One region of the Mesorhizobium sp. M1066 genome, then DNA from elsewhere that is predicted to be linked to it. Evidence: predicted binding sites of a transcription regulator. Region 1 holds the regulator's gene; each other region holds the start of a gene.
The links. Region 1 encodes LexA, which represses DNA repair genes until DNA is damaged. Its sites were predicted from a motif close to TGTTCNNNNTGTGTTCNG; they were not measured.
Positions count from the first base shown of each region.

Region 2: a site for LexA is predicted at 2,560-2,577, ahead of NKH52_RS14795 (helicase-related protein). Genes of this name have one in related genera too.
Region 3: a site for LexA is predicted at 2,324-2,341, ahead of NKH52_RS25450 (ImuA family protein). Genes of this name have one in related genera too.
Region 4: a site for LexA is predicted at 5,334-5,351, ahead of NKH52_RS21125 (ATP-dependent helicase). Genes of this name have one in related genera too.

Region 1 covers NZ_JAMYMR010000003.1:307,449-315,114, forward strand. The annotation lists gene kynA (tryptophan 2,3-dioxygenase) at 1-637, shown strand, start outside; gene kynU (kynureninase) at 717-1,964, shown strand; gene lexA (transcriptional repressor LexA) at 2,376-3,116, shown strand; gene NKH52_RS07260 (ComEC/Rec2 family competence protein) at 3,110-5,572, opposite strand; gene gltX (glutamate--tRNA ligase) at 5,675-7,099, shown strand; gene gltA (citrate synthase) at 7,285-7,666, shown strand, end outside.
Region 2 covers NZ_JAMYMR010000009.1:19,844-27,509, reverse strand. The annotation lists gene NKH52_RS14795 (helicase-related protein) at 1-2,370, opposite strand, end outside; gene phbB (acetoacetyl-CoA reductase) at 3,092-3,817, opposite strand; gene NKH52_RS14785 (acetyl-CoA C-acetyltransferase) at 3,911-5,089, opposite strand; gene phaR (polyhydroxyalkanoate synthesis repressor PhaR) at 5,390-6,001, shown strand; gene NKH52_RS14775 (citrate/2-methylcitrate synthase) at 6,021-7,160, opposite strand; gene NKH52_RS14770 (citrate synthase/methylcitrate synthase) at 7,253-7,666, shown strand, end outside.
Region 3 covers NZ_JAMYMR010000026.1:49,055-56,720, reverse strand. The annotation lists gene NKH52_RS25460 (error-prone DNA polymerase) at 1-97, opposite strand, end outside; partial or broken gene NKH52_RS25455 (DUF6504 family protein) at 94-1,617, opposite strand; gene NKH52_RS25450 (ImuA family protein) at 1,529-2,293, opposite strand; gene NKH52_RS25445 (hypothetical protein) at 2,854-3,609, shown strand; gene NKH52_RS25440 (hypothetical protein) at 3,714-3,911, shown strand; gene NKH52_RS25435 (hypothetical protein) at 4,414-4,626, opposite strand; gene NKH52_RS25425 (entericidin A/B family lipoprotein) at 5,543-5,683, shown strand; gene NKH52_RS25420 (hypothetical protein) at 5,701-5,871, shown strand; gene NKH52_RS25415 (KTSC domain-containing protein) at 6,465-6,665, shown strand; gene NKH52_RS25410 (hypothetical protein) at 6,701-6,835, shown strand; partial or broken gene NKH52_RS25405 (ATP-dependent DNA ligase) at 6,928-7,666, shown strand, end outside.
Region 4 covers NZ_JAMYMR010000018.1:2,713-10,378, reverse strand. The annotation lists gene NKH52_RS21150 (EamA family transporter) at 12-920, shown strand; gene NKH52_RS21145 (dienelactone hydrolase family protein) at 931-1,818, opposite strand; gene NKH52_RS21140 (hypothetical protein) at 2,088-2,243, shown strand; gene NKH52_RS21135 (hypothetical protein) at 2,253-2,687, shown strand; gene NKH52_RS21130 (glucose/quinate/shikimate family membrane-bound PQQ-dependent dehydrogenase) at 2,823-5,138, opposite strand; gene NKH52_RS21125 (ATP-dependent helicase) at 5,391-7,666, shown strand, end outside.

The DNA of each region.
Region 1 (7,666 bases):
CGCGATCCGTTCCATCCGCGCAGACCGGCTCGAGCCGAGCTTCAAGATGCTGTCGCGCGTTGCGCGCATCTTCGAGCAGCTGAACAATGCCTGGGACGTGCTGCGGACGATGACGCCCAGCGAATACACCGAGTTCCGCGACGCGCTCGGCCAGTCCTCGGGTTTCCAGTCCTGGCAGTATCGCGCCATCGAGTTCATGGCCGGCAACCGAAACCTGGCAATGCTCGGGCCGCACAAGCATCGGCCCGACCTGAGCGGGAAGCTGGAAGCGATCCTGGCCGAGCCGTCGCTCTATGACGAGGCACTGCTGCTTTTGGCGCGCAACGGATTCGACATCGGTGCCGATGCCAGGCGCACGGACTGGCGTGAGACGCGAACCGAGAATGAAGAGGTGCTGGTCGCCTGGCAGACCATCTACCGCGATCCGCAGCGCTACTGGATGTTCTACGAACTGGCCGAGAAGCTGGTCGACTTCGAGGACTATTTCCGGCGCTGGCGCTTCAATCACGTCACCACGGTGGAGCGCATCATCGGCCTGAAACGCGGCACCGGCGGCACGTCGGGTGCTTCGTATCTGAAGAAAATGCTCGAGGTCGTGCTGTTCCCGGAGCTGTGGACGGTCCGCACCCGGCTCTGACGTCGAAATGAAAACAGGCACACCGAGGGGACGCGCTGTGGCGGAAAACCCTTCGCGAACAACCGGGGACTGACCGACCATGAGTGGAATTCCTGATCTCGCCGCAGTCGAAGCGATGGATGCCACGGATCCGCTGCGGGCCATGCGCGACCGTTTCATTCTGCCGGAGGGGATGATCTATCTCGACGGCAATTCACTGGGGGCAGCGTCTCATGCCGTTTTCAGCGAGCTGCAGCAGGCGGCGACCCAAGAATGGGCCCAGGATCTCATCCGAGCTTGGAACACGGCCGGATGGTTCGAGATGCCAATCGAACTCGGCGACCAGCTCGGACGCCTGATAGGAGCCGCGGCCGGCCAGACCGTTGTCTGCGACACGACATCGACCAACATCTACAAGGTGCTGCACGCGGCGCTGGAGATGCGGCCCGGCCGGTCGGCCATCGTCGCCGAAGGTGACAGTTTTCCCACCGACCTGTACATCGCCGAAGGCGTGGCCTCGACCCGGGATGGCGTCCTGCTGCGCCTCGCGGGTGTCGACGCGCCGACCATCGAAGAGCTGATCGACGAAAACGTCGCGGTGGTGCTGGTCAATCACGTCAATTACAAATCGGGTGAACTGCGCGACATGGCGGCGCTGACGCGCAAAGCTCATGCGGCCGGAGCGCTGATCGTCTGGGATCTTTGCCACACCGCCGGCGCCCTGCCCGTCGAGCTCGATCACGCAAATGCCGATTTCGCCATCGGCTGCACCTACAAGTACCTCAACGGCGGTCCGGGCGCACCGGCCTTCATCTATGCCGCGCAGCGCCACCACGGCGATATCAGCCAGCCGCTCAGCGGCTGGTGGGGCCATGCGCGGCCCTTTGCCTTCGAACGGGGTTATGTTGCCGGCACCGGCATCCGCCGCTTTCTGTGCGGCACCCAGCCTGTCCTGTCGATGCGGGCGCTCAAAGGCGCGCTTGCCATCTGGAGCGACGTCGACATGGCGGCATTGCGGAAGAAGAGCGTCGCACTGACAGAACTGTTCATCCAGCTCGTCGAAGCCAAGTGCGGCGCCTACGGTCTCACGCTGGAGACCACCCGCGACGCGACCAGGCGTGGCAGCCAGGTGTCGTTCCTTCACGACCATGGCTATCAAATCATGCGGGCGCTGATCGAGCGCGGGGTGATCGGTGACTTCCGTGCGCCATCGACCATCCGTTTCGGCTTCACGCCGCTGTATGTCGGCTACAAGGATGTGTGGCTGGCGGTTGAGGTGCTGGAGGATATTCTGCGCACGGGCGCATGGAAGGACCAGCGTTTCGCGGTCAAAGAAGCCGTTACCTGACGCAACGATCCCCGCGATCCGCCGCCGCCGCCCTCACTGCCTGGCAGATGACGGAGGGCTGAATTTCCAGCCACAAATGCCAACAGACGTTGGCGTTTTGGCTCCGTTTCGTTCACGGCAAACGAACGTCCCGAAGATTTATATCGTCCTTTGTGGAGGTCGATAGATTGATAATGCCAATCCTTGGGTCGAGGATGAGCCACAGGTCATTAACCATAATAATTTCAATGTGAGCAGGCGCATCGCCGTGCCTGGCGCTTGTTGATCGCGACCCGCTGGCAAGCGCCAAATAATTTCAGCAGCCTTAACAAATTCATTAAACTTTAAACGGTTGCAGAACACAACTGGAACAGATAGGGTTTGTTCTGGGTTTGTTTTTCGATTCTGGTTTCAGGTAACCTGGGGGCCGCCATGCTGACGCGCAAGCAACATGAACTGCTGATGTTCATCCATGAACGCCTGAAGGAGAGCGGCATTCCGCCATCCTTCGACGAGATGAAGGAGGCGCTTGACCTTGCCTCCAAATCCGGGATTCATCGGCTGATCACCGCACTTGAGGAGCGCGGCTTTATTCGCCGGTTGCCCAACCGGGCACGCGCGCTGGAAGTGCTGCGATTGCCGGACTCGATCGCGCCCGGCCTCAACGCGGCAAAGAAGTTTTCGCCAAGCGTCATCCAGGGCAGTCTCGGTCAGGGTGGTGCCCTTGGCCGGCAGATCAAGCCGGCGCCTTCGCGGATGCCCTCGCCCGGCAATGATGACGATGCGGTCTCCGCCGTGTCGATCCCGGTCATGGGCCGTATCGCCGCCGGTGTGCCGATCGATGCCATCCAGCATCAGACGCATTCGATCTCGGTGCCGCCGGACATGATCATGGGCGGCGCCCACTATGCGCTGGAGGTCAAGGGCGACTCGATGATCGAGGCCGGTATCTTCGACGGCGACACCGTCATCATCCGCAATGCCGACACGGCGAGCCCCGGCGAGATCATCGTGGCGCTGGTCGATGAAGAGGAAGCGACGCTGAAGCGGTTCCGCCGCAAGGGCGCTTCGATTGCTCTCGAAGCCGCCAATCCGGCCTATGAAACCCGTATTTTCGGCCCGGACAGGGTCAAGGTGCAAGGCAAGCTCGTCGGCCTGATCCGCCGCTACTGAGCCGGCTGCGGGTTGGCCGCTGGCTTCTCCGGTTTCTTGAAGGGTGCCAGCCCCCTCGCCTCACGAGAGTATTTGCGTTGCGTGTGCCAGGGCCGATATGGGCTGTCCACCGCGAAGCTGATCGTCGCTGGCGTGGTCGCCGATTGGCGATCGAAGAAGACCGCGGCACTGCCTTTGCGAGCCAGTTGCCGCTTGGTGATGACGAGAACCAGCGGATTGTGACAGGCGTCATACGCGGTGGCGTCATTGATGACGATCAACTCGGCGAAGCCGCAGGCTTTCCAGGCGTCCTTGCGGTCCTCGACATAGGCAATGATCGCACCGGACATGTGCCTGGCCACGCAAACGCCTGAGGAGCAATAGAACGGCGATCCCAGCGGCAGATCAACGGCATCCGCGACATCGAATTGCCCATCGCTGTTGTCGAACACCTCTGGCACGACGATGGTTTCTGATGTCAGGGCGCGTTTCCAGTTATCGACGGTGAATTCGTTCGGCCGTTCCCGGCTGACGGCAAGCTCGCCGCCACCGATCGGCAACGCCACCAGCCGGGCGTCTTCCGAGATCAGCACATCCGGCGTGCGCGTATCCGAGACCGTCAGCAGGCCGGCAAGCGCGAAGGGCAGAGCAGCGAGCCGCAGCCAAGTTGTCGCCATCGTCGCGATGACCAAAGCAATCGCCACCAGCAGGACCGACTGTTGCGAAATCAGCCCGACCCCATCGACAGGCGAACGCTCGGAGATCCAGCCGGATATGGCGATCATCATCGTCAGGCCCTTACCCATCAGGTAGAGAGCCGGCCAATCCAATCCGAAAGGCATCAGCAGCGCGCTGGCGACGGCCAGGAACATGACGACGGTGACGATCGGCATAACCGCGAGATTGGCAAACAGGCTAAGCGGCGAGACACGCTGAAAATGCCAGATGGCAAACAGCGTCGTCGCGCTTCCGGCGATGATCGAGGTCATGGCAAGGCCGGTTGCCGCCAGCAGGAATTTTCGCGTCAGGAAACCTGGCATGGATCGCTTTGGCGGCGGCGGTCTTGCTTTTCCCGCGCGGTGATCGGCCCAGCCGGCATAGGCGCCGACCAGAGCCGCGGTCGCGGCGAACGACATCTGAAAACTCGGGCCGACCACCTCATGCGGCGACACCACGATGACGGCGATCGCCGAGATCGCCAGATTGCGCATGGTGAGTGCTGCTCGATCGAACAGCACGGCAATCAGCATCACCGCCAGCATGATGAAGCTGCGCTCGGCGGCAACGACGACTCCCGAGATGATGAGATAGGCCGCGATCGAGAACAGTGCGGCGGCGGCGGCATACTTCTTGACCGGGCGACGCGCGGAAAAGTCGGGAAACAAGGCGAAGGCGCCGCGCAGCAAACCCATGATGGTGCCGGCGACCAGAGCCATGTGCAGTCCCGAAATGGAGATGATGTGATAGATGCCGGTACGTCGCATCGCCTCATTGATGTCATCGGGAATGCCGGCGCGCACGCCGACGATCAGCGCCGCGGCGATCTCGCCTTCGGCGCCGCCGACGCTCGCCCTGATATGGTCGGCGATGCCTTCACGGGCATTTTCCACGCTAGAGGAAATTCGGGCCGGCAGCGGCATGTCGCCGTCATCGTTGACGACAAGCTTTGGATTGCCGAGAAAGAACCCGCTGCCACCGATGCCGGCAAAATAGCTGTCGAAGGAGAAGTCATAGCTGTCCGGCCGCACCGGTCCGGTCGGCGGCAAGAGCTTGGCATATCCGGTGATGAGGGAGCCGGCGGTCACGTCAGCCGGGATCTTGCGTGCCGAAAGCCGCACCCGTTCCGGCGCATAGCGCAGTTTCGGTCTTGCGGTCGATGTCACGTCGATGGTCAGCCGGATGCGGCCGGTTTCCATCCGGTCGAGCGAGACGACGCGGCCGGTCACCTGCGTCGAGATTTCCGAGCCCAACATTTGTGTGCCCGCACGCCACGTCTCGACCTTGGCAGCAAGCAGTCCTAGGGCGCACAAAAGTGCCGCCATGAAACACAGATGGGTCTTTGGCCATGAGCGCGAGACCAGCGCACAGACCCCCGTCAGAATGACAACCGCGACAGGTCTCGCAAAGTCGGGCTCGGCCGTCAGCGAAAAATAGCCGATCGCTCCGATCGCCAGACAGACCGGCACCAGCAGGAAGGCTACGCCCCGATCGAGTTCCAGGCTCGCCGCCATGTTCACGCTGTGGCGCAGGCGAGGCAGTGATGTCAGGCCGATCTGCCGGCGCACGCGCACGATCCTGCCGGTTTCGGCAACAGGAACAGAGGCGGCGACATCCGCTTGCAAGGGCGCCTTGCCGGGATCCGGCACGAGGGGTGACGGCGGCGGCAACGAGGCTGGCAGAGGCGCAAACAGGGACCGTTCGCTGACGCCAATGGCAGCGTCCTCGCCCTGATCCGAGCCCCAGCCTCGTCCAGCCATCAGGTCTGCCCCTTGCGCCCTCGACACCCTATGCTACATGAACGCCGGGCGCGCGAAAGTCCGCGCAACCGCACCCCGCTTCAGATGGTTTCCGAGAGTTCCATGTCCGACAAGGTCGTCACCCGTTTTGCCCCCTCGCCCACCGGCTATCTGCACATAGGCGGCGCGCGCACGGCGCTGTTCAACTGGCTGTATGCAAAGCACACTGGCGGCACGATGCTGCTGCGCATCGAAGACACCGACCGTGAACGCTCCAATGAAGCCGCGACGGCTGCCATCCTCGACGGGCTTTCCTGGCTTGGCCTGAGCTGGGACGGCGAGCCGGTGTCACAGTTCGAGCGTGCGCCGCGCCACCGCGAGGTGGCCGAGGAACTCGTACGCATGGGCAAGGCCTATTATTGCTACGCCACGCCAGCCGAATTGGAGGCAATGCGCGAGGCCGCCAGAGCCAAGGGGCTGCCACCCCGCTATGACGGCCGCTGGCGCGACCGCGACCCCTCAGAGGCGCCCGCAGGCGCCAAGGGCGCCATCCGCATCAAGGCGCCGACCGAAGGCGAGACCATCGTCCATGACCGTGTCCAGGGCGACGTGCGCTTTCCCAACAAGGATCTCGACGACTTCATCATCCTGCGTTCGGACGGCAATCCCACTTACATGCATGCCGTCGTCGTCGACGATCATGACATGGCCGTCACCCACATCATTCGTGGCGATGATCATCTGACCAATGCCGCCCGCCAGACCGTCATCTACAACGCCATGGGCTGGGACGTGCCGTCCATGTCGCATATCCCGCTGATCCACGGCGCCGATGGCGCCAAGCTGTCGAAGCGGCATGGCGCGCTTGGCGTCGAGGCCTATCGCGCCATGGGCTACCTGCCGGAGGCGCTGCTCAACTACCTGGCGCGCCTCGGCTGGAGCCATGGCGACGACGAGATCATGTCGATCAAGGATATGATCTCATGGTTCGATATCGGCGACGTCAACAAGGGCGCGGCGCGCTTCGACTTCGCCAAGCTGGAGGCGATCAACGGCGCGCATATGCGCCGCATGAGCGATGCCGAACTGTTCGACATCTTCATCGCCACCCTGCCCTATCTCGAAGGTGGCCCGGCGATCGCCGCGCGCCTGAACGAGAGCACCAAGGCGCAGTTGCTGGCAGCGCTTCCGGGCCTGAAGGAGCGCGCCAAGACGCTGGTCGAGCTCGTCGACGGCGCAGCCTTCCTGTTTGCCACGCGACCGCTGCCGATCGACGACAAGGCGGCCCTTCTGCTCACCGACGATGCTCGCAAGATCCTGCGCAGTGCTCACGAAGCTTTGAACGGGCTTGCGAGTGACTGGACAGCCGCCTCGGCGGAGGCGGCGATCCGCGAGGTGGCAGCGGCCGGCAGTCACAAGCTCGGCGCGGTGGCCCAGCCTTTGCGCGCTGCGTTGACCGGCAAAAGCACCTCGCCGGGCGTGTTCGATGTGCTCGCCGTGCTCGGCCGCGAGGAAAGCCTGGCGCGCATCTCAGATCAAATCGATTAGGAGCAAACTGGCCCAAGAAGATTGGCATTGAAAGGCGGGTTTCGCAGTGCAACATTAGGCCTTGGCCCAATCTGGCACGCACCTCCTGAAATGCGGTGGCGAATACGCGCATTGCGGTGATTTTCGACGTGTCGCTCTGCAGAATTTTGCCTTTGCCGGCATGAGGAAACAAGAAGGAGTTTGCAATGACCGAAGCTGCGAAAAAAATGGATTTGGGCGGCAAGACCCAGGAGGCCACGGCAACGCTTGCATTCGCCGGCAAGACCCATGAATTCAAGGTGCGAAGTGGTTCGGTCGGGCCTGATGTCATCGACATCGCCTCGCTCTACTCAACCACCGGCGCTTTCACCTACGATCCCGGCTTCACCTCGACGGCAAGCTGCGAGTCCGAAATCACCTTCATCGACGGCGACGCCGGCATCCTCCTCCACCGCGGCTATCCGATCGACCAGTTGGCCGAACATGGCGACTTCCTCGAGGTCTGCTATCTCCTGCTCTACGGTGAATTGCCGACCAAGGCGCAGAAGGACGACTTCGACTACCGCGTGACGCGCCACACCATGGTGC
Region 2 (7,666 bases), on a different contig from region 1:
CGTCACCATGAAGGACTGGCCGTCATAGGCGCCGTCCGGGCGCTGACCGAGGCCGGGCTTCCAGTTGGTCGCCGGACGGATCAGATCCGCCAGCCGTTCCAGTATGTCGATGCGCACGGCGCGACGGCCGAGATTGCGGTAGCCGGCAAGCTTGTAGAACGTCTTGTCGAAAGCAGGGTCGATCACCACCGAGGTGCGACCCGAGGCGAGCGCATGGACCACGTCGCCAAAGCCCGGCTTGTCCTTGCCGTCGTTCTTCAGCGCCCACAGCAATGTCACCAGCCCGGCAGGCGCCGGCTTGATCAGCGCCGGCACGAAGACATGGTAGGCGCCGAAGCGCACGCCAAGCCGGCGAAGGGCGGCGCGGCCTTCCTGGTCGAGCGACTTCATCTCCTCGGCGATGTCGCGGCGGTTGATGAGGCCGAAATTCTCGACCAGCTGGAAGGCGATGCCGCGGCCGATGCCAGAAATCTGGTCGGCGTTCCTGAGATCGACCAGCGGCTTCAGCAGCGACTCGATCTGGAAATTGACGAATCGCTCTGCACGCGCGGCGACCTTGTCGCGCGCCGGGCCGGTCAGCTGTTCGTCGGCCAGCAGCACCAGCCGCGGCTTCAGCGCGTCTTCGCCTGATACCAGCGTGCCGATCGGCGCGCCGATCCAGCGCAGCGTGCCGTCCGAGCCAAGCGCAATGTCGCCATTGGCCGAGGCGCCAAAGCGTTCGGCGCGAGCCTCGAACTCGGCGGCCAGCGCCTTCTGGGCGGCGGTGCGCACCGCCTTGGCGTCTTCACCGCCGGCGGTCTGGTCCGCGGTAAAGCGGAACCCTTGCAGCTCGCCGACATGATGGCCTTCGACAAGGACGGTTCCGGTAGGACTAATTTCGGCTTCAGGCATGGTATTTTCTCTAAGGCGCCGCATGAGGACGGAAGTCCTGCGGTCTACGAAGCGTTTCGTCAACCGCTCATGCAGCGCATCCGACAATCTGTCTTCGATTTCGCGCGTCTTTTCCTGCCAGTGTGCCTGATCGGCCAGCCAGCCGGGCCGGTTCGACACGAATGTCCAGGTGCGGATCTGGGCAATGCGATGCGACAGCGTGTCGATATCGCCCTCGGTGGTATCGGCGCGGCGCACCTGCTCGGCCATGTAATTCTCGTCGACATGGCCGTGGCGTGCCAGGTCCGTGTAAATGGAAGCGATGAGGTCGGCATGCTGCGCCGGCGCGATCCTGCGGTAGTCGGGCAGCGCGCAGGCTTCCCACAGCAGCGCCACGCGCTTGGCATTGGTGGTGAGTGCGCGAATGTCCTCGTCGCGCGACAGATGCTCGAGCGCCTGTGCATCGACGGCAGGCAATGCCCGCGTCAGTCCCTCGACGGGGGCGTTGGTCTCGATCGAGCGCTTCAGCGCGTCGAGGCTGGCAAAGTCGAAATGCGCGGTGCGCCACTGCAGCACCTTCACCGGATCGAAATCATGGCCTTCGATCTTCTTGATCAGCTCTTCGTCCAGCGGGTCGACCTGGCCAGTGACGCCGAAGGTGCCGTCGCGCAGATGCCGGCCGGCGCGGCCGGCGATCTGGCCGAGCTCGGCCGCGGTCAGGTTGCGATACTGGAAGCCGTCGAACTTGCGGTTCTGGGCGAAGGCGACGTGGTCGAGATCGAGGTTGAGACCCATGCCGATGGCATCGGTGGCGATGAGGTAGTCGACATCGCCGGACTGGAACAGCGCCACCTGGGCGTTGCGGGTGCGCGGCGAGAGCGCGCCGAGCACGACAGCGGCACCGCCCTGCTGGCGGCGGATCAGCTCGGCGATGGCGTAGACCTCGTCGGCCGAGAAGGCGACGATCGCCGTGCGCCGCGGCAGGCGGGTCAGCTTCTTGGAGCCGGCATAGGCAAGATGCGACAGCCTCGGCCGCGTCACCACCGAGACACCCCTCAGCAGGCGCTGCAGAATGCCATGCATGGTGGCTGCACCGAGCAGCAGCGTTTCCTGGCGGCCGCGCAGATGCAGGATGCGGTCGGTGAAGATGTGGCCACGCTCGAGGTCGCCGGCGAGCTGCACTTCGTCGATGGCGACGAAGGCGGCGTCGGTCTCGCGCGGCATGGCCTCGACAGTGCAGACCGAATATCTGGCGCCCGGCGGCTGGATCTTTTCCTCGCCGGTGATCAGCGCCACTTTGTGGGCGCCGACCTTTTCGCAGACACGGGCGTAGACCTCGCGCGCCAGCAGCCTGAGCGGCAGGCCGATGATACCACTCTCATGCGCCACCATGCGCTCGATTGCGAGATGGGTCTTGCCGGTGTTGGTCGGCCCGAGCACGGCGGTCACGTCGCGGCCCGACAGGATCAGCGGCTCGGTGTGTTTGGGCTGGATGTTCATCAACCTAGAATAAGGCTTCTGGGACCTGGAAATAAGGCTTCTTGGCCTCTGGTTGTCGGGAGCGTGCCTCAAATGGCGCGTATGACAGGCGACACATAGGGATTTCGGGCGCGAAGCGAAAGCGGAATGTTCCGCCGGCGGCGAGAAGGGTGGTTTTGTCAAGCTTTCAACCGGCTGCGGATTAACGGATAGAACGAGTCTGGAACGAATCGGCGACGAATCAGTGACTCCTGCGGGTTCAGCTTTTGTTCACGGCTACATGTGGATTTCGCGACCGCGAGTCGCACCACATGCTGAATCGCTGAACTGGCCCGTTTCATGCTAAGAGGGCGTTGCCGTTAACCTTTGCCTGGAAACAATCACGGTGGCTTGGCGCGCCTCGACCAACATTATGAAATTGTTGATCTTTCTTAACCTGCGTTAAGCAGTTGGGCAGGCGATTCCGGCTGTCGTCGTTAACGCTCAGCTCATAACCGGAACGAATCGGCGACGAATCAGCGATGGCGTAATTTTCCCGATTTGTTCACCCCAATATCTTGTGTTGTGAACAGTTTATCCACCGAGAATCCACAGGTTGCCAGGGAGCTTTTGCACAGGGCGGCTGCCGGCTGTTAACCTTCGCGTGCCGAATTGGGTCAGCTACGGTCGCGAGCACGTCAAAGGGACCGTGCCGGAAACGGGCCGGTGTGCCGGCCCGTCGATCTCCTACATCGCCACGTCGTCAGGCGAAGTATTGGCCACCGTTGGCTGTGATGGTCGAGCCGGTGATGAAGCCGGCATCTTCGGATGCGAGGAAGACGACGCAGCGCGCGATCTCTTCCGGTTCGCCGAGGCGGCCGACGGGGATTTGCGGGATGATGCGGTCGTTGAGCACCCTCTCGTCGATCGCCTTGACCATCTCGGTGGCGATGTAGCCAGGGCAGATGACGTTGACGGTGATCCCTGCGCGGGCTCCCTCTTGAGCGAGGGCTTTGCTGAAACCGATGTCGCCAGCCTTCGCGGCGGAATAGTTGACCTGGCCGGCCTGGCCTTTCTGGCCGTTGATCGACGAGATGGTGATGACGCGGCCGAACTTGCGGTCGCGCATGCCGCTCCACAGCGGATGCGTCATGTTGAAGACGCCGGACAGGTTGGTGTCGATGACCTCTTTCCACTGCTCGCGCGTGATCTTGTGGAACATGGCGTCGCGGGTGATGCCGGCATTGTTGACCAGCACCGAGACCGGGCCGAGATCGGCCTCGACTTGGCGGATGCCGGCGGCGCAGGAATCATAGTCGGCGACCGACCATTTGTAGACCGGAATGCCGGTCTCGGCCTTGAATTTCGCCGCTGCGGCGTCATTGCCGGCGTAGTTCGCGGCAACCGAATAGCCGACGGTCTTCAATGCGATCGAGATCGCCGCGCCGATGCCGCGCGATCCGCCTGTGACGATTGCTACCTTGGTCATGCATTTCCCCTTTTTTTGATACCGCCCTGTTGTCGGGCTTGGCAGGCACTGGATACAGAACGGGCGGCTCGCGCCGCCCGGTTGGTGAGTTCTTCAGAGTGCTTCGACACACATGGCGACGCCCATGCCACCGCCGATGCACAGGGTAGCGAGACCCTTCTTGGCGCCGCGCCGGCGCATCTCGAAGACCAGCGTGTTGAAGACACGGGCGCCGGAAGCACCGATCGGGTGGCCGATGGCGATGGCGCCGCCATTGACGTTGACGATCGAGCGGTCCCAGCCCATGTCCTTATTGACGGCGCAGGCCTGCGCGGCAAAGGCCTCGTTGGCCTCGACCAGGTCGAGATCGCCGACCGACCAGCCGGCCTTTTCCAAGGCCTTGCGCGATGCTGGGATCGGGCCGGTGCCCATGATCTGCGGATCGACGCCGGCGGTTGCCCAGGACACGATGCGTGCCAGCGGGGTGATGCCGCGCCTCACCGCTTCCGCCTCGCTCATCAGCAGCGCGCCGGCGGCGCCGTCATTGATGCCGGAGGCGTTGGCGGCGGTCACCGTGCCGTCCTTGTCAAAGGCCGGCTTCAGCTTGGTCATGGCGTCGAGCGTGGCGCCATGGCGGATGTATTCGTCCTGGTCGACAATGGTGTCGCCCTTCTTGCCCTTGAGTGTGACGGCGACGATCTCGTCCTTGAACTTGCCGGCCTTCTGCGCGGCCTCGGCCTTGTTCTGCGAGGCCAGCGCAAACTGGTCCTGGTCGTCGCGGGTGATCTGGAACTGACGCGCGACGTTTTCGGCGGTGTTGCCCATGTGATAGCCGTTGAAGGCATCCCACAGCCCATCCTTGATCATGGTGTCTATCAGCTTGAAGTCGCCCATCTTGACGCCGGCGCGCAGGTGCTGGGCATGCGTCGAAAGCGACATCGATTCCTGGCCGCCGGCGATTATCACCTTGGCATCGCCGGTGGCGATCTGCTGCATGCCGAGCGCAATGGCGCGCAGACCCGAGCCGCAAACCTGATTGAGGCCCCAGGCTGTGGTTTCCTTGGGCAGGCCGGCATTGATCGATGCCTGGCGGGCCGGGTTCTGACCCTGAGCGGCGGTCAGCACCTGGCCGAGGATGACCTCGTCGACCTCGCCTGGTTCGACACCGGCACGTGACAGCAATTCCCTGATGACAACGGCACCGAGCTCATGCGCCGGGGTGGCGGCAAAGGCGCCGTTGAAGGAGCCGACCGGCGTGCGCGCCGCGCTGGCAATGACGATGGAAACGGACATTTTCTTCTCCAGACTTCAAGGGTGTCGTTCTGTCGTTAGGGACTTTTCTTGCCCTTTCCCAACCCCAAGTCAAACCGGAAATAGGCAGGGCGCCCATGCGCCGCAAGCAGGTCGTGCCTTGCCATGGCGGCCATTCGTCCATTGCTGCGCAGCATATTTTGCCTGCTATGCAGCATTTAGTGATCCCGCACTGCACAAACTGCTTGGAATTGTGAAGCTTTTGCGCATATCCTCAAAAAAAAGGCACAATCGTTATCGGCGGCTTGCTCAGAGGCGCGCCGGTGTCCCGGGAGGATGTAGATGGCCGCTAAAGACGATCCGATCATCATCAAGAAATACGCCAATCGCCGCCTCTACAACACCGGCACCAGCACCTATGTGACGCTCGAGGACCTCGCCGAGATGGTCAAGAAGGGCGAGGAGTTCACCGTCCAGGACGCCAAGACCGGCGACGACATCACGCATCCGGTGCTGACCCAGATCATCTTCGAACTGGAGAACAAGGACGGGCAAAACATGCTGCCGATCCCGTTCCTGCGCCAGCTCATCGCTTATTACGGCGACCAGATGCAGATGATCGTCCCGAGCTTCCTCGAACAGTCGATGCTCGCCTTTTCCAAGGAGCAGGAGCGCTTTCGCGAGCAGATGAAGGGGGCGATCGGCAAGTCGCCGCTCGACATGATGAAGATCACCACGCCGATCAAGGCGCTGGAGGAACAGACACGCCGCAACATGGAAATGTTCCAGAATGCGATGCGGCTGTTCACGCCGTTCCCGCCCGCCGGCACCGCGCCGGCCGCTGCGCCGTCGCCCGAGCCGGCCAGGAAGGAAACACCTGACAAGCCCGACGATCTTCAGGAACTGAAGGACCAGATCGCGGCCATGCAGCGCAAGCTCGACACGATGTCCTGAGCTTAGCGCTCTTGCGATCTTACGGCAGCAGGCCCTCATAGCGGCCGCGCGGCCTGATGACACTTCGGCTTGTTATCTGTTCGACCGTGTGCGTTGCCCAACCGACGCTGCGTGCGAGCGCAAACAGGCGGAACGGCGTATCGCGCGGCAAGCCAAGACTGCGCGTCAGCGCGGCCAGCCCAAAGTCGATGTTGGGAAGCGCGCCGGTCGCCGCAAAGGCAGCGTCGCGCAGCGACGATAGTGTGCCGTCAACCTCGATCACCGACAGAAGCGCTGCCCCTCGGGGGTCGCCGTCGGGATAGAGCTGATGACCGAACCCCGGCAGCGGCCGGTCATGGCTGAGCCAGCGCCGAATCGCCGCATCGGCGCCATGCCGCGCCGCATCCTCGGCCAGTTGCATCACCGCCTCGCCGGCGCCGCCATGGCGAGGGCCTGACAGCGTCGCGAGCCCTGCCAGCAGGCAAGCGGCCAGCGGCGCGCCGGTGGAGGCTGCGACGCGCGCGGCGAAGGTCGATGCATTCAGCTCATGATCGGCAAGCAGGACAAGCGCGCGGCGGATCGCATCGGCGCCGCCGGCATCTACCGACCAGGCCTGTGCCAGCCGCTGATGGACGGGATCCGGTCCTGCCGGTGCGCCCAGCGCGCCGGCCAGCACGCCGACCGCGTGCGCGGCATCGGCATGCAGCGAGGCGGCGCTGCGCCCAAGTGACGGACGCCCTTGGCCGGCAAGCACGGCAAGTTGCGCAAAAGCCGAGGCCCGGCCGGCTTGATGGGGCGCATCCGGCGATGGTGCTTGGAAAGCCACCGGTTCCGGCAGAGCCCAGAGCACTGCGGCGGCTTCTTCCAGTGTGGCGTGCCCGGAGAGCACCGCGGCGTCCTGCCCGCGATAGATGAGCCGACCGTGCGAGACGGTCGAGATCGCCGTTGCGATCGAGGGCTCGCCCCAGGCAATGGCGCTTTCAGCGATGGCTGATGGGCTCCGTCCGCGCGCCCTCCGCGTTGCCAGCGCTTCTATATCGTCGGCACGATACTGGCTGCGGCGCGGATCGGCGCGGTCGGGCCGCATGCCGATGCGCCCACGGCTGACATAGGCGTACAGCGTCTGCGCCCGCACCTTGAGCCTCTCCAGCGCTTCTTCCCTGGACAACCACTCGGACATATCGAACCCTGATATTGATTCTATTGATCAAGATTGATGGAAATGTTGCCCATCTCTATCTCCGATCCGGAAATGCTTCAAGGAGACAGGCTATGGCGAATGGGCTCGATGACGTGGTGGCGGCGGAAACCGTGCTTTCCGATGTGGATGGTCTTGGCGGCCGTCTGACGATCCGGGGTCATTCGCTGCCGGAACTGGCCGGCCGCTGGCCTTATGCCCGGGTGGTCCGGCTGCTGCTGGATGGCTTTTTCGACGACCTTCCCGGCGATGCGGAACTGGTGCTGGCGCTGGGCCAGGCACGTGCGGACGTGTTCGAGCGACTATTGCCCTCGTTGCCCCGGCTGGCGTCGCTCGATGTCTACAGCGCCATGCGCGCCGGCATGGCGCTGCTGCCGGACGGCAACACGCTGACGGACGCATTGCGGCTGATCGCGGCACCCGCCGTGCTGACGCCGGCCCTGCTGCGCCTGCAGCGCGGCGAGCAGCCGATCGCGCCGGACAGCCGC
Region 3 (7,666 bases), on a different contig from region 1:
TGATTGCGGCCTGCGCAAACAATTCCTCGCAGGAGCTGGCGCCGCGCAGGAAGGAAAAATGCGAGGTGCACTGGAGTTCAATATACGACGCAGTCATCCGAAGATGCCATGCAGGAACCAGCGATGCGAACCGGTCGCGGCATCCTCGCCGTCGCCGGCGCGATAGATCCAGAACCGCTCGCCGGCTTCGTCCTCGACCTGAAAATAGTCGCGCACGGCGGCAAGCTCGGCATCACGCTTCCACCATTCGCCAAAGACCCGCTCGGGGCCATCGGCGCGCTTGACCCGTCGGCGGATGCCTCTCCAGGTGAAGCTCGCCGGCGGATGATCCGGCAGCAACGCTATCGCCTCGATGGGCTCCGGCACGGCAAACAGACGAGCCGGCCGCGGCCAATGATCTGGCCATGCCTGGCCGGTTTCGGCCGAGGCCGGCGCCACGCGCCGGAACGATCGCTCGGGCACGTCGCTTGCCACCGGGGTAAACCGATACAGCTTCTCCAAGCCCACACGATTGCCGAGGATGTCGATCAGGTCTGAGATGTCAGCGTCCGGTTGCTCGATAAGTGAGGAGATGGTCTGCTTGGGCGTCAACGGCTCGGCCAAGGGTGCGGACAAGCGCATCAACTCGATGCCGAAACCCGGATCGATCTTCTCGATTTTGTCGCATAGCAAACGCGTCAGCCGCTTCACGTCGCGGACCGGCATGGCAGTGCCGACGCGAATGGCTTGGATGCTGTTGTCGACCCGGTAGAACAGCAGGTCGAGCCGCTAGGCGCCAAGGCCCTTGGTCTCCAGCTCGACACATAGCGCTTGAACAAGCTTGCCGATGTAGCGGGCGATCGTCTCGGCCGCGCCGATGGGTTCGCCGAAGGCTCGTCTTACCTCGACCACATCGGCTGGCCGCACGGGCTCTATCGGTTCGGCAAGGCGTCCAGAAGCCTGGTCAAGGCGACGACCCAGTTCCGGTCCGAAGCGCAGGGTCAGTGGCGCGCGTGGTTGCTTCAGAAGCTCGCCAACCCTGTCGAAGCCCAAAATTCGCAGACCGCTGACGATCGCATCGGGCAACCGCAGTGCCGCGATGGGCAGAGGAAGGATCGCATCACAGGTTGCATTGACAGCGACCACGCTGACGGTCTGCTTGACGTACCGCGCCACCGCATGAGCAGCACCCCAGCTATCGGCAATCGCTGACCGCGCCGAGAAGCCGACGTGGCTGAGACGCTCGACCATATCGGACAGCATCAACTGTTCGCCGCCATGAAGGTGATCGGCGCCAGTGGTCTCCATGACCAATCCGTCCGGAGTATCCACAGCGGCGATCGGCGCATAGCGTCTCAACGCCCATAGCGCCAGCCGCTCCAATGCCTCCGCGTCAGCATCGGGCTCCGCGTCCATAACCGCCAGGCCCTGCACGAGGGCCTGTGCCTTCGTCGCGAGCATTCCGACGCGCAAGCCTGCTTCTATTGCCGCGCGATCCACCGCAGTCACCAGGCGACGACTACCATGCCGCCCGACCAGCACCAAAGGCTTATCCGGTGGCGGCGAGACGTCGCCCAATTTCCTTCTGAGCCGGTCGGTCGACCAGTTTGGAAGGAAGAGCGAGACGACCCTTGGCATCACAAGCCTCCACTTCGATATCGAGTGTTTCCCCTCCACGAGATCTGATCAGTTCAAGTTGCCATCGCGCCCGGCCAACGCCGGGCACAGGCAGCGGTCGCGACGGCAGCACGGAAACCCGCCAGCGGGTGACAGACGCCGTCGGCTGCCCGAAGTCGGCGGCTTCGGTCTGGCGGCGCCAGCGGCGGATGGCGATACCCATTGCGCCGGAGCCTTCCGATGCCAGTTGCAACCGGCGCGAGGCAGTCATGGACAGGCGCGCCACTTCCGCGACCACAGCCCCAAGCCCGACATGCCGTAGACCTTCCTCGAAGCAGGCGAGCAAAGATTTGTCGTCACCGGCTTCAACATAGATCACCCGGTCGGGATGCAGTCCGACCTGGGCGATTGCCGGCGCAAACAGATCCTGGCGCGTCACGCACCACAGCACCTTGCCTTGCGTCCTGGCTGCAATCCCGGCCGCAAAAAGCGACGCTGCGGCGCCATCGATCGCTCCATTGCCGCCGCCGGCAACTTCATGAAGTGCGCCAAGCGCCACACCCCCGCCTGGCAGATGATTGTCGATAGAGGAGATGCCGAATGGGAGCACCGCCCTTTTGCGCGCATTACCGCCTTCGAGACGCGAAATGCGATCTCGCAGATCGGAAATAGCAGCGTTTGGCCTCGATGCACTCATCTGTCCCCTGAACGCGATATGCTGGCGGAATGTTCCTCATTTGTTCCCTTCCTAATAAAGAGTCAATGGCATGGCGAGGTGGCGCTGCGGAAGAAATGTTTGTCGCGACCGCCCCGTGGCACCGGAAGAACGGTTTGCCAACAGGACGAGGCGTCGAAGGCCACCTGTCCTGTTGGATGTTCGCGCCGGCTGGCGGCGCCCAAGGAAAAACGACGTATAAACCGCAGTCCTGCGCGCGTCCGCAATTGCGGACATTGTCGCGCGCGGGACGGAGGAAATTCGCCGCCGCCGCGGGCGGTTAACAGGACAGCCATAGGAGCCTCAACATAGCGCCGGCCGCAGGACAGGACGCGGGACCGACTGTCCCTCGTCCGCTGTGGTCCGCGTGTAGCAGCGGCCATGAATGCAGTTGCGTTGGGATTGAGCACGAAGCCTCAACCGATTGCCCAATGTGACCTACCCCATTGAAAAAAAGAACTATTTCCCGACCATCAGGAGTCTCTTGACACCTTTGTTCTTATTTTGTTCACTGCAGGGAGGATTGATACAGGAGGCGAACCATGGAACTTCGCTTGAACATTGAAGGGGCAACGCCCGAGGAACTGGCACGCGGGGTCGGGGCAGCCGAAGCAGTTTTCGCGCGCGCCGGCATTACGGCTTTGCAAGGCACGGAAGGTTTGTTCGCGTTGGAAAGGTGGGATATCAAAGGCTTTCCGGAAGACGACCAGCCAACCGAGAACGAGGACCAGGCTGCTTCGGTCTGGATGGAGGCCGACGAGGCTGCGAGGACTGCATGTTGTGCGGGCTGGCCGGAGGACAAGGTTCCGCGCCATCAGATCATGGAACTGATCGATGTGCCCCGAACGAGACTGCAGGCCAAGGCACTTGCGAACACGTGGCCGGCGCGCAAGCAGCTCTATCCTGACGTCGTCAAACGGCTGGAGGGTACAACTGGCCCGGACCGCCAGATCGATTTCGATATTGCCTTCGTTCTTGGTTGGGTGCCCGAGCGGCCGACGCTGGATCGGGTCGAGCCGCTTTCGGAAGATGGCGACCGCATCCCCTTCTTCACCAGTGACCTCGCCCAGGTGGAAGAAATGGCTCGCAAGGCGCTCAAGGACTGGACGATCGAGATTGACAGGGATCCCTATGATGCCCACGTTTTCGACCCTGCAGCCAGCGAAGACGGTGAAGAATTGCGCATGGCGGCATGGCGCGATTTCGACGGCTCCCTGCTTATGGAGAAGCCACCTGCAAATCCTGCAATTGCACTGACCCTGGCGATGATGCGCGGCCAGTCGATGCATTTCGAATAGACGGGTTACACGGCCATCGTCCATCGATCGTGCTTGGCCACTCCAGGTCGGACGCTGGATGGCCAAAAGCCCGACAAGCCCACACCGCATCTGAGGAGAGAACCATGTCAGAAAAACCACCCTATATGCCGACCGGCATTGGAATAGGCATGATGAGCGACGACCTCGCCAAGGTCGGCGTTCTGATATTCGAAACGGCGCAAGGGAACTTCGACTTCGCGGTCAATCTGCAGGCAGTCGATGTCCTCACCAAGGCAATCAATAAGATCGAGATGCATCTCCGCTCCGGCCGGACGCACTGAGTGTACGATGTGCCAGATCAGAAGAAGCCGAAGCCAGGACCTTCGGTAGATCACGCAGGGACGAGGCGTATCGTGGCGGGAGTCGCAAATCCGTTGTCAGTCGCCGAATGGCTCGGCTGGAGGAAACGCTCGGAAGCCAGTGCTCTCGCGCACAACTCGCGGCGCCGGGTTGACGGACTGCCGCTGCGATCGATCACGACTTGCTCACGCTTTATGCCGGCGGCAGTAAAAGACGCGCCCAATGGGGGGCCCGGGGATGTAGCGCTCTCCCGCTAACATCGTTCCCGGATTTGGGAGGGCCGGCTAAGTCTTGGTCGACCAATTTCGACAGGACAGCCGTCAATCTGGATTGCCAGTTTGCCGTCCAACGCGACCGAAGTTCTTCGCCCGCTGGTTCGCACCGGATCATCCCTCCGTTTTCTTCTGCGATGATCGCGACGCGTGGCGTGCGTCACCGCTCTTGCCCTCGACCCTGCCGTTATCCTGGCCAGCGAGCCCACACCTAGCTGCCGCCGCCTAGCGATCGCTCAAACCAAGTTGTCGTGTTGCCGTCGGGGTGCGTTACCCTGATCCATTCGCCAATGTCAGGCTCTTCGGCGTACGGGATGGTTACCGGTCCCCACATCTTCGCGGCTTCCACAACATTTTCGGCCTGAATCTCGGCACGTTCCACGGCTCTGCCGTCGCGTATCAGCTCGACGGTGAAACTCTGCATAGGTCGCCTCCTGCCGCCACGACGATACCCCTATCGCTATCCGAAAGGAAAAAATCATGGCTGTTTCCCGCCAGAAGGAATCGCTTGCCAAGGTGCTGGTGCAGGAAGGCGCAATGTGAAGAATAGAGGCGCTTCGGCATTTTAAGGTTGGCCAGCCACCGACAGATAAAGAGGGAGACGCTTAGCGAGCAATCTCAGCGGCCGCGATGCCGACACGATTTCAGATGATGTTGACGGGAATCCACGGCTTCTGAGCCTGCCCGTTGCTCAATGACGAGGACGATGCTCCGGCCAGTGGCGTGGAGGGGAAACAAAGAGCAAGAGGTCGAACGAGATCGGGCGCGGTTTGCAACCAAATGCCGCCGCTCATTGACCTATGCTGGTTGAGCCAGCTACTCAGACCTAGCCTGTCGAAAGCTGGCGGCCTTTTTAGCATCAGCTTGACGAGTTAATTGCCCAAACCAGTTTCGGTGTGTGAAAAAGCGAGGAGCAGCTATGAAAAAAGCCTATGAAAAGCCGGTCCTGACGAAGCGGGGAATACTTTCCTCAATCACGGCGCAAGTCATCGAGTCCGGTCTTTCTGCGACGTGAGCAGGTCTTTTGACCCTGGAATCCCGCTGGCACCGGCTGGCGGGCTTTTTCATCTTTCAGGGCGTGGATTAGGTACTAACCGACAAAAGGTGCTACATGGGCAATGAAAAATGCCCGCCCAGCGTACGTTGTCTACGCACCACCGCTGATCGGCCTTCCGTTCCTGGCTGTGATACTGGCTCCGGATGGGACGACCGTCGCAACGCCCTTTGACACCGCACATGAAGCGGCCGCCCACAACAAGGTGATGGCGGTTACAGGCCAATCCGGTGCGATACGGCACTAAACGGACATGATAAACCAGGACAAATAGGAGAACCCGTCCATGAAACTGCTACGCACCGCACCGATTGTCATTCTTGCCTGTGCTTTGGCCCTTACGGCTTGCGCCAACACCGTCCGCGGCGTCGGCAGGGACGTCAAATCGACGGCCAACGCAGTCGACGACACGGTTAACAAACCCTGATGCAGAGGACCGTCACGGTGATCGAGAAGACGACAGGCCGCGTGATCGGAGCACTGCCGATCGATATTGCACAGCAGGATCACGAAGCCTCCGATGATCAGTATTTCACCAAGGCCTTCGAAACCGCTATGGACAGCGGCCTTATTAGTGATGCCGACAAGCATGCGGTTGAATTCCGGCTTGAATAACGACGACGTTGCGACGGCTTTCTGTCGCGCATCGGGGCATTGTGGTTGCATCGTTTTGCACCTCACCCATCCAGCAGGGGTGTACCCACCGTTTCGTCCAACTATCCCTAGGCACGGCCCGCCGCTGCTAGCCGTTGCTCTCGTCGGTCACCTCAAGAAAGTCGTTTTCGGATCGGTGGAGCGTCACGCGCCTTTTCGTTGCCTGTTCGGCTGCACAATAGGACGTCGGAGCCTCTGCACGATATTCCCGCTATCACCTGGCCCGCAGGGATATTCTCGGATTTGATACGACACGGTCAGCCCCAGGGTCCGAATCATGCATTAGCGATATCTAAGGTTTCCCTTTTGGCGAGGCGGCGTGTACTTTAGTACCGCTGGGTGATCCTAGCGACCTACACTGCCCGCTGCCGAGAGGTGGCGGGCCTTTTTGTTTATGTGTGGAACGCCGAAATCCAATGAGAGTTGGAATGCCGTCACCGTCCCTTCCGTGGCGGCGATGATGGCCATGGACGTACAGCCGTGGTCGGCCCGCTCGCTGCTTCCTCAGTGGGCGGGCCATCTCGCGGGTCGCTCACCGGAACAGCTGGTGCACCATGCCGTCGACCTCAATACACAAGTTCGAATACGATCCGGAAACCAGGGTTCTCTCAGTGTGGTTTGTAGCGAGTGGCAGGCAGTACGACTTTCTGGACGTACCGCTTGAGACCTTCACCGCGTTCAAAGCCGCCTTCGCCAAGGGCCGCTATTTCAACGACCACGTTCGCAATCGGTATCCATTCCGGCTCGTGACATAGGGCTCCAGTTCCAACGGCTCGTGTTGGGGCTGATCGTGCCAAGCGACCTGGCGGAAGTCACGCATGTCGAGCCGCTGGCCGCATACCGGGCAAATCATGAAATTCTCTTGATCGTCGGCAGGCTCGCCGTCGTGCTGCTTGCCGGGAATCGGCGGGCCAAGGTCGCATAGTTTCGTCATAGCTATCAAACATTCAAATCGTCTAAAATGTTCCGGAACCATTTTAGCGCTCGCTAATTGAATCGCACTATGCGAGTCAGCGCATGCCTCTGAAGTTCATCAAGCCCATGGAGCCCGAGCTGGTCGACAGGCCACCGCAGGGCGACGAATGGCTTCATGAGATGAAATTCGACGGGTATCGGACCCAGATTATCAAGGATGAAAACGGGATCCGGCTGTTCACCGAGAACGGATACGACTGGACCGGCCGCTATATCGAACTTGCCGGAGAAGCGGAGGCGATCGAGGCGGAAAGTTTCATCATCGATGGCGAGACAATCACGGTCAACGAGGCCGGCCTGTCCGACTTCCACGCCCTGCAGTCAGCCGTCACCCGCCGTAAGCCGTCGCGCGACCTGTATTTGGTGGCGTTCGATCTGCTGCACCTGAACGGGCATGATTTGCGCAATATGCCGGTGGAAGACCGCCGCGAAATCCTGCAGGCATTGATCCCAGCCGTCGGTCGCATTCAGGTCAGCAAAGCCATGCCCGGCACCGGCGACGCGGTTTATCACCTGGTCGACAAGGCGGGGCTGGAGGGCATGGTGTCGAAGCGCAAGGACAGCGTCTACCGCAGCGGGCTGACGACGAACTGGCGCAAGATCAAGTGCTATGCCGAAAAGGAAATGGACATCATTGGTGTGCAGCGCGAGGCTGGAAAGCCCGCAATGGTGCTCGTGGCCGACAAGGGCCCCTATGCCGGCGGCGCTTTCGTTGCCTTTAAAGCCGACAAGCGTCAGCGACTATAGGATCGCGTGCAAGGCAAGATCGGCGGACCGGTGC
Region 4 (7,666 bases), on a different contig from region 1:
ATACTGATCCGATGGATGATCAAACGCAAGCTCCTGCGGCGGACCCTGCCCCTTCCGGTTCCACCCTCGGCAGGCTGACGGAAAAACTGCCGCCGCATGTCTGGTTCGGCGTCAGCGCCGTCTTCCACTATCTCGGGCCGGCATTCGCCGTCCTGCTTTTCCCGCATGTCGGCGTGCTCGGCATGGCGTGGCTGCGTATCGCCACGGCAGCACTCATCTTCGCACCCCTGACCCGCCCATGGCGAACCTTCGCCCGCGCCGATCGCTCGACAAGGCTGCTGTTGCTGGCCTTCGGCGCCTGTCTGGCGGTGATGAACTGTTCGTTCTACCTGGCGCTCGACCGCCTGCCGATCTCGCTGGTGGCGGCGATCGAATTCGTCGGCACCATCGGCGTCGCGGTGGTCGGCCTCAGGAGCCCGCGCAATCTCGCCGCCCTTGCCGTCGCCATCGCCGGCACCTTGCTGCTCATCGACGTCAGATGGTCCGATGGTCCCATCGGGCTGTTCTGGGCCTTCCTCAACGGCGCGCTGTTTGTCGGCTACATCGTGCTCGGCCACCGCGTCGCCGCTTCGGGCGCAGGCAGCGGCATTGCCGGCCTGGGTGCCGCCATGGCGATCGCTTTCGTGGTCGTGCTGCCGATCGGCTTCACCGATGCGCTGCCGGCCTTTTTCTCGCCGCCGCTGCTGCTCGCCGCCATCGGCGTCGGCATCTGCTCGTCGGTTATCCCCTACATCTGCGACCAGCTCGCCATGTCGCGGCTGCCACGCGCGAGCTTCGCGCTGATGCTGTCGCTGCTGCCCGTCACCGCGACGCTGATCGGCGTCGTCGTGCTGCGCCAGATTCCAAGTTTTGCCGATTGCCTCGGCATTGCGCTGGTGGTCGCCGGCGTCGCCTTCCACAAGCCGGCGAACACGGATTAGACGGGTGCCCCTATGCCAGTTTCTGCTTGAGGAAGGCGATCGTTCTGCCCCAGGCGAGGTCAGCCGCCTTCTTGTCGTAGCGCGCTGCCGACGTGTCGTTGTTGAAGGCATGGTTGGCGCCTTCATAGACATAGACCGTGTATTCGACATGCGCCGCGTCGAGTTCCTTCTTGAAGGCGTCGATGCCGGCATTGATGCGCTCGTCCAGTCCGCCATAGTGCAGCAGCAAGGCCGCCTTGATCTTGGACATATCGGCGGCCTTCGGCTGCATGCCGTAATAGGCAACGCCGGCACTGAGATCGGGGGCGTTGATGGCCAGCATGTTGACCGTGCCGCCACCCCAGCAGAAGCCGATGGCGCCGACCTTGCCGTTGCCGTCCTTGTCGCTCTTGAGGAAAGCGACGGTCGCAACACCGTCGGCGATGGTCTGCGCCGGATCGAGCTTGGCGAACATGTCGCGCGCCTTGTCTTCATCGGTTGGCGTTCCGCCGAGCGGCGACAGAAAATCCGGCGCCAGCGCCACGAACCCCTCCAGCGCCACGCGTCGCGTCACATCGCGGATATGCGGGTTGAGCCCCCTGTTCTCATGCACGACGATCACCGTGCCGAGCTTGCCCGCCTTGTCCACCGGCTTGACCAGATAGCCCTTCATTTCGCCGCTGCCGCCGGGATAGCTGATGTCCTCGCCCTTCACCCGCGGATCGTTGTCGGCGACAACAGCCGCTTGCGCCGAATTTGCCGCCAGAAGCGGGGCGATCGCGGCGGCCGCCGCACCCGATCCGGCAAGCCGGGTCAACTGCTCCATGAACCGGCGGCGATCGAGCGTCAGATGCGTATATTCGTCATAGGCGTCGATCATCGCCTGGGTGATGGCGGGCTTGGCGTCGGGTTTCGTCATGGATCGGGTCCTCTGCTTCGGGCTTTAATTGCCAGCTACATAGGGACCAAGCCGGCATGGTCCAGTCGAGCACTCATCGCGGCCGCCGATTGCCTCAGGGCGTAGGCCGCTGGCCGCGTCCCGGCAGTAAAGCCGGTGCCATGCACGGCCGTGTCATCACTTTTTGGTCATTGGCGATAAATCCTGCTGGCGCTGCCACAATCGTGAGGGAAGGTGGCTATCGACGGTATCTTGACCGCGTGCCTACACGTCAAACCCAGAAGGAAGCGATGACCATGACCATGCCTTCCCCGATCCTCGCCAGCGCGCTCGTCCTTGCGGCGGCCGTCGCTTTGGCCCTGTGCTCGATGGTTCTGAACGCAGGCAGACGATCGTTGATCAGGGTCCGCGCTGAGCGGAACCGCAACACGAAAAACCAGGGTTGAGGTGACGCCATGAACGTCCAGGACATCGTCAACACCGTTTCGCAGAAGGCCGGCCTCGACCAGGCGACGACGGAGAAAGTCGTCGGCACCATTTTCTCGGTGCTCGAACACGAGGCGGAAGGCACAAGCGCCTCGGCGTTCTTCGCCAAGATCCCCGGCGCCGACGACCTCGCCCATCAATATGACGTCATGGCCGCCGCTCCGGCCGGCGGTGGCGGTTTTCTGTCGTCGTTGCAGGGCGCGCTTGGCGGCGTTCTCGGCGAGAAGGCCGGCGCGCTGATCAACGGCATCGCCGCGCTCAAAGCATCCGGGCTCGATATGGCGCAAATCCAGAAGGCCGGTGCAACGCTGATCCAGCAGGCCGAAGCCGCCGCCGGCCCCGACCTGACCAACAAGGTGCTCGGCTCGGTGCCCAGCCTGAAGGGTCATCTGGGGATTGGCTGATCGACAACGGGTCGATCGGAAGATTTGCCGCCCCTCATCGCCCAGTCGGGCACTTCTCCCCGTCACTATACGGGGAAAGACACCGGCACAGATGAGGGGCGGCGCGACCTCTGAAAGATCGCGTTACCCTGTCGCCTACTTCGGCAGCGCGTAGGCCATAACATAATCCCCGGGCTTGGTGCCGACCGAACCGTGGCCGCCGGCGACAATGACCACGAACTGGCGGCCGTCGGCGACCGTATAGGTCATCGGCGTCGATTGCCCGCCGGCCGGCAGCCGCGCCTGCCACAGCTGCTTGCCCGATGTCAGGTCGTAGGCGCGCAGATAGTCGTCGACCGCGGCCCCCAGGAAGGCGACGCCGCCAGCCGTGATCATCGGCCCGCCGATGCCCGGCACCCCGACTTTCAGGGGCAGCGGCAGCGGCGTCATGTCGTAGACGGTGCCGTTGCGGTGCTTGTAGGCGATCTTGCCGGTCCTGAGATCGGCGCCGGCGACATAGCCCCAGGGCGGCGCCTGGCAAGGAATGCCGAGCGGCGACAGGAACGGCCCCATCACCACCGCATAGGGCGCGCCCTCGTTGCGGTTCAGCCCCTGCTCGCTGCCGCGCCCCTCGTCCGGCGGCGGCACCTGATCGCGCGGGATCAACTGCGATTTGAACGCCAGGTAGGTCGGCATGCCGAACAGCACCTGCCGGACCGGATCGACGGCGACGCCGCCCCAGTTGAAGGTGCCGAAATTGCCGGGATAGATCAGCGAGCCCTGGACGGAAGGCGGCGTATAGCGTCCCTCATAGCGCAGGCCCTGGAATTCGATCCGGCAGGCCAACTGGTCGAACATGGTTAGGCCCCACATGTCGGCGCCGGTGAGCGGCTTCGGCATGAAGGTGAGATCGGAGACCGGCTGCGTCGGCGATGTGTGGTCGCCTTCGATCGCGCCGCCCGGCGCCGGCACTTCGTTGACCGCAATGACCGGCTCGCCGGTGCGGCGGTCGAGCACATAGAGGTCGCCCTGCTTGGTCGGTCCGACCAGCGCCGGCACCACCGTGCCGTCGGGTTTGGTGATGTCGATCAGGCTCGGCTGTGCCGGTACGTCCATGTCCCAGAGATCGTGGTGCACGGTCTGCCGCACCCATCGCACCTGACCGGTGTTGAGGTCGAGCGCGGTGATCGACGACGAGAACTTCTCGACATTGGCACTGCGCCCGGCGCCGAGCTGGTCCGGCGTCTGGTTGCCGAGCGGCACGTAGAGCAGGCCGAGCTTCTCGTCGGCGCTCGGCGTCGACCACATGTTGGGCGAGTTGGCGGTATAGGTCTGGCCGGCCGGCAGCGGCGTCGTCTGGTCCGGATTGCCGGAATCCCAGTTCCACACCAGCGCGCCGGTGGCAGCGTCGTAGGCGCGGATGACACCGGACGGCTCCTGCGTCGAATAATTGTCGTTGACCGCGCCGCCGACAATGATCTTGCCGCCTGATATCAGCGGGGCCGAGGTCGAGTAGTAATAGCCCGACTTCGGATAGGGCATGTTGGTCAGAAGGTTCAGCGTGCCGCCCTCGGCGAAAGCCGGGCAGACCTGCCCGTTGGCGGCGTCGAGCGCGATCAGCCGCGCGTCCGAGGTCGGCAGGTAGACGCGGGTCGCACAGGGCTGCCCGGCGGCGCCGGCGGCATCGGCATAATAGGCCACGCCGCGGCAGGTCTGGTGCTGGCGGTCCTTGTCGAGCTTGACCTTGGGATCGAAGCGCCATTTCTCCTTGCCGCTCGCGGCATCGATGGCGATGGCGAAATTGTGCGGCGTGCAGATGTAGAGCGTGTCGCCGATCTTCAGCGGCGTCACCTGATAGGTGGTCTCGCCGACATCGTCCGGTCCCTTCACGTCGCCGGTCTGGTAGGTCCAGGCAGGCTGCAGCTTGGCGACATTGTCAGGCGTGATCTGGTCGAGCGGCGAATAGCGCTGGCCGAACTGCGTACGTCCGTAATAGTGCCACTCGCCGGCCGGCACATCATTGCCGAGATTGGCGTTGGCGACCACCTTGTCGGTGCCGAGTTCGCCGGCAATGTCCTTCGGATCTGAAGTCATCGAATAACCGGCGACGGCCAGCGAGGCCAGCACGGCCAGGATCAGCGGCGCGCGTGCGTCAGGGCCGACAAGACCCCGCCTCGCCCACGGCGTCAGCAGCCACAAAGCGAGAAGCACGATGATGCCGCCGCGCGGTCCAAGTTCCCACCAGTCGAAGCCGGTTTCCCAGACCGCCCAGGCCAACGTGCCGAGCACGATTACCGCGTAGAGCCACAGTGCGGTGGACCGGCGCCGGTAGAGCAGCCAGGCGGCGATCAGGAAGGCAAGGCCGGCAACGACATAGTACCAGCTGCCGCCCAGCATCGCCAGGCGGATGCCGCCGCCGCCGAGTGCCAGGCCGATGAGGAAAAGAATGAGGGAGGTGATGGTGACAGCCAAGATGATACTCCTTCGACTGTTGCGCTTCGCGGCGCGGCCATGGCAACCCGGCATTGCGTCGCTGCCCGAAGCACAACTTTCTCCTGACGGTCCCGCCTGTCAAGCACGGGCCTCAAGCGCAGGCGGTAATGGTCCATCGCAATTGGAATAACATCGACCGCGGTGGGAGCGCGGGGCAGCAATCGGGCACTTTAGCGGAACAAAACGTAGACAGTTCTGGTCTTTCCCCACCGAATCACTACATTCGGGGCGATGTCCGGCTTTTCCGAAGACATGCCCTTTTTCGACGAACCCAATGCGCGGCCCACGGCCCCGTCGGGCATCGCCGCGCGCGCCATGGCTGCCCGCAGCGGACACAACAACGCGCCCGACTATCTGAAGGGCCTCAACCCGGAGCAGCGGCTAGCGGTTGAAACAACGGAAGGCCCGGTTCTGGTGCTGGCTGGAGCCGGCACCGGCAAGACCCGCGTGCTGACCACGCGCATCGCCCACATCCTCGCCACCGGCAAGGCGTTCCCGTCGCAGATCCTCGCGGTGACCTTCACCAACAAAGCCGCGCGCGAGATGAAGATCCGCATCGGCGTCCTGATCGGCGAAGGCAATGTCGAGGGCATGCCCTGGCTCGGCACCTTCCACTCGATCGGGGTCAAGCTGCTGCGCCGCCATGCCGAACTTGCCGGCTTGAGATCCGACTTCACCATCCTCGACACCGACGACGTCGTGCGGCTGATCAAGCAGCTGATCCAGGCCGAAGGGCTCGACGACAAGCGCTGGCCGGCCAAGCAGTTCGCCCAGATGATCGACGGCTGGAAGAACAAGGGCCAAGGCCCGGCCGACATCGCCGAGGGTGACGCGCGCGCCTTCGCCAACGGCAAGGGCCGCGAACTCTACAAGGCCTATCAGGAGCGGCTGAAGACGCTGAACGCCTGCGACTTCGGCGACCTTCTATGCCACCCGATCCGCATCTTCCGCGCCAATCCGGATGTGCTGAAGGAATACCACAAGCGCTTCAAATACATCCTCGTCGACGAATATCAGGACACCAACACCGCCCAGTACATGTGGCTACGGCTGCTGGCGCAGCGGCCGCAATCCTCCCCCCTTGAGGGGGAGGTGCCCGCAAAGCGGGCGGAGGGGGTTGCCTCAGAAGGCACCTCCAAAACGTCGAGCACTGCCGCGCGGACCCCACCCGACCGGGCTTCGCCCGGCCACCCTCCCCTCAAGGGGGAGGGATATCAGCGCACCGCCACCGTCAACATCTGCTGCGTCGGCGACGACGACCAATCCATCTATGGCTGGCGCGGCGCCGAGATCGACAACATCCTGCGTTTCGACAAGGATTTTCCCGGCGCCACCATCATAAGGCTGGAGCGCAACTACCGCTCGACCGCGCATATCCTTGGCGCGGCCTCCCACCTCATCGCCCACAATGAGGGCCGCTTCGGCAAGACGCTGTTCACCGACCGCAACGAGCCGGAGGACGGCAAGGTGCATGTCCATGCCGCCTGGGATTCCGAGGAGGAAGCCCGCGCCGTCGGCGAAACCATCGAGACCTACCAGCGGCAAAAGCACAATCTCAACGACATGGCGATCCTTGTCCGCGCCTCCTTCCAGATGCGCGAGTTCGAGGACCGCTTCGTCACGCTCGGCCTCAACTACCGTGTCATCGGCGGCCCGCGCTTCTACGAGCGCATGGAGATACGCGATGCGCTGGCCTTCTTCCGCGTCGTCGCGCAAGGTGCCGACGACCTCGCTTTTGAGCGCATCGTCAATGTGCCCAAGCGCGGCCTGGGCGAAGCCACCATCCGCCAGATCCACGACACGGCCCGCGCGCTGCGCATCCCGATGCTGGAGGCCGCCGCCAAGCTGGCCGAAAGCGACGAGCTGAAGCCGAAGCCGCGCGCCGCACTGCGCGAGGTCGCGGCCAATTTCGAGCGCTGGCAAAAGGCCCTGGAAACCACGCCGCACACCGAACTCGCCGAGACCATTCTCGAAGAGAGCGGCTACACCGACATGTGGAAGAATGACCGCTCGGTCGAAGCGCCCGGCCGGCTGGAGAACCTGAAAGAACTGATCCGCTCGATGGAGGAGTATGAGTCGCTGCGCTCCTTCCTCGAACATGTCGCACTGGTCATGGATGCCGAGCAGAATGCCGGGCTCGACGCCGTCTCGATCATGACGCTGCATTCGGCCAAGGGCCTCGAATTCGAGACCGTCTTCCTGCCCGGCTGGGAGGAAGGCCTGTTCCCGCATCAGCGCGCGCTCGATGAAGGCGGCCGCTCCGGGCTGGAGGAAGAGCGCCGCCTTGCCTATGTCGGCCTGACCCGCGCCAAGAAGAACCTGCATCTTTGGTTCGTCTCCAACCGCCGCATCCACGGCCTGTGGCAGTCGACCATTCCGTCGCGCTTCCTCGACGAACTGCCGGAAGCCCATGTCGAGGTCGCCGAAAGCGGCAACTCCTACGGCGGCTACGGCAATTCCTATGGCGGCGGTTCTTTTGCCTCCGGCCGCGGCGGCCAGGGCGCGGG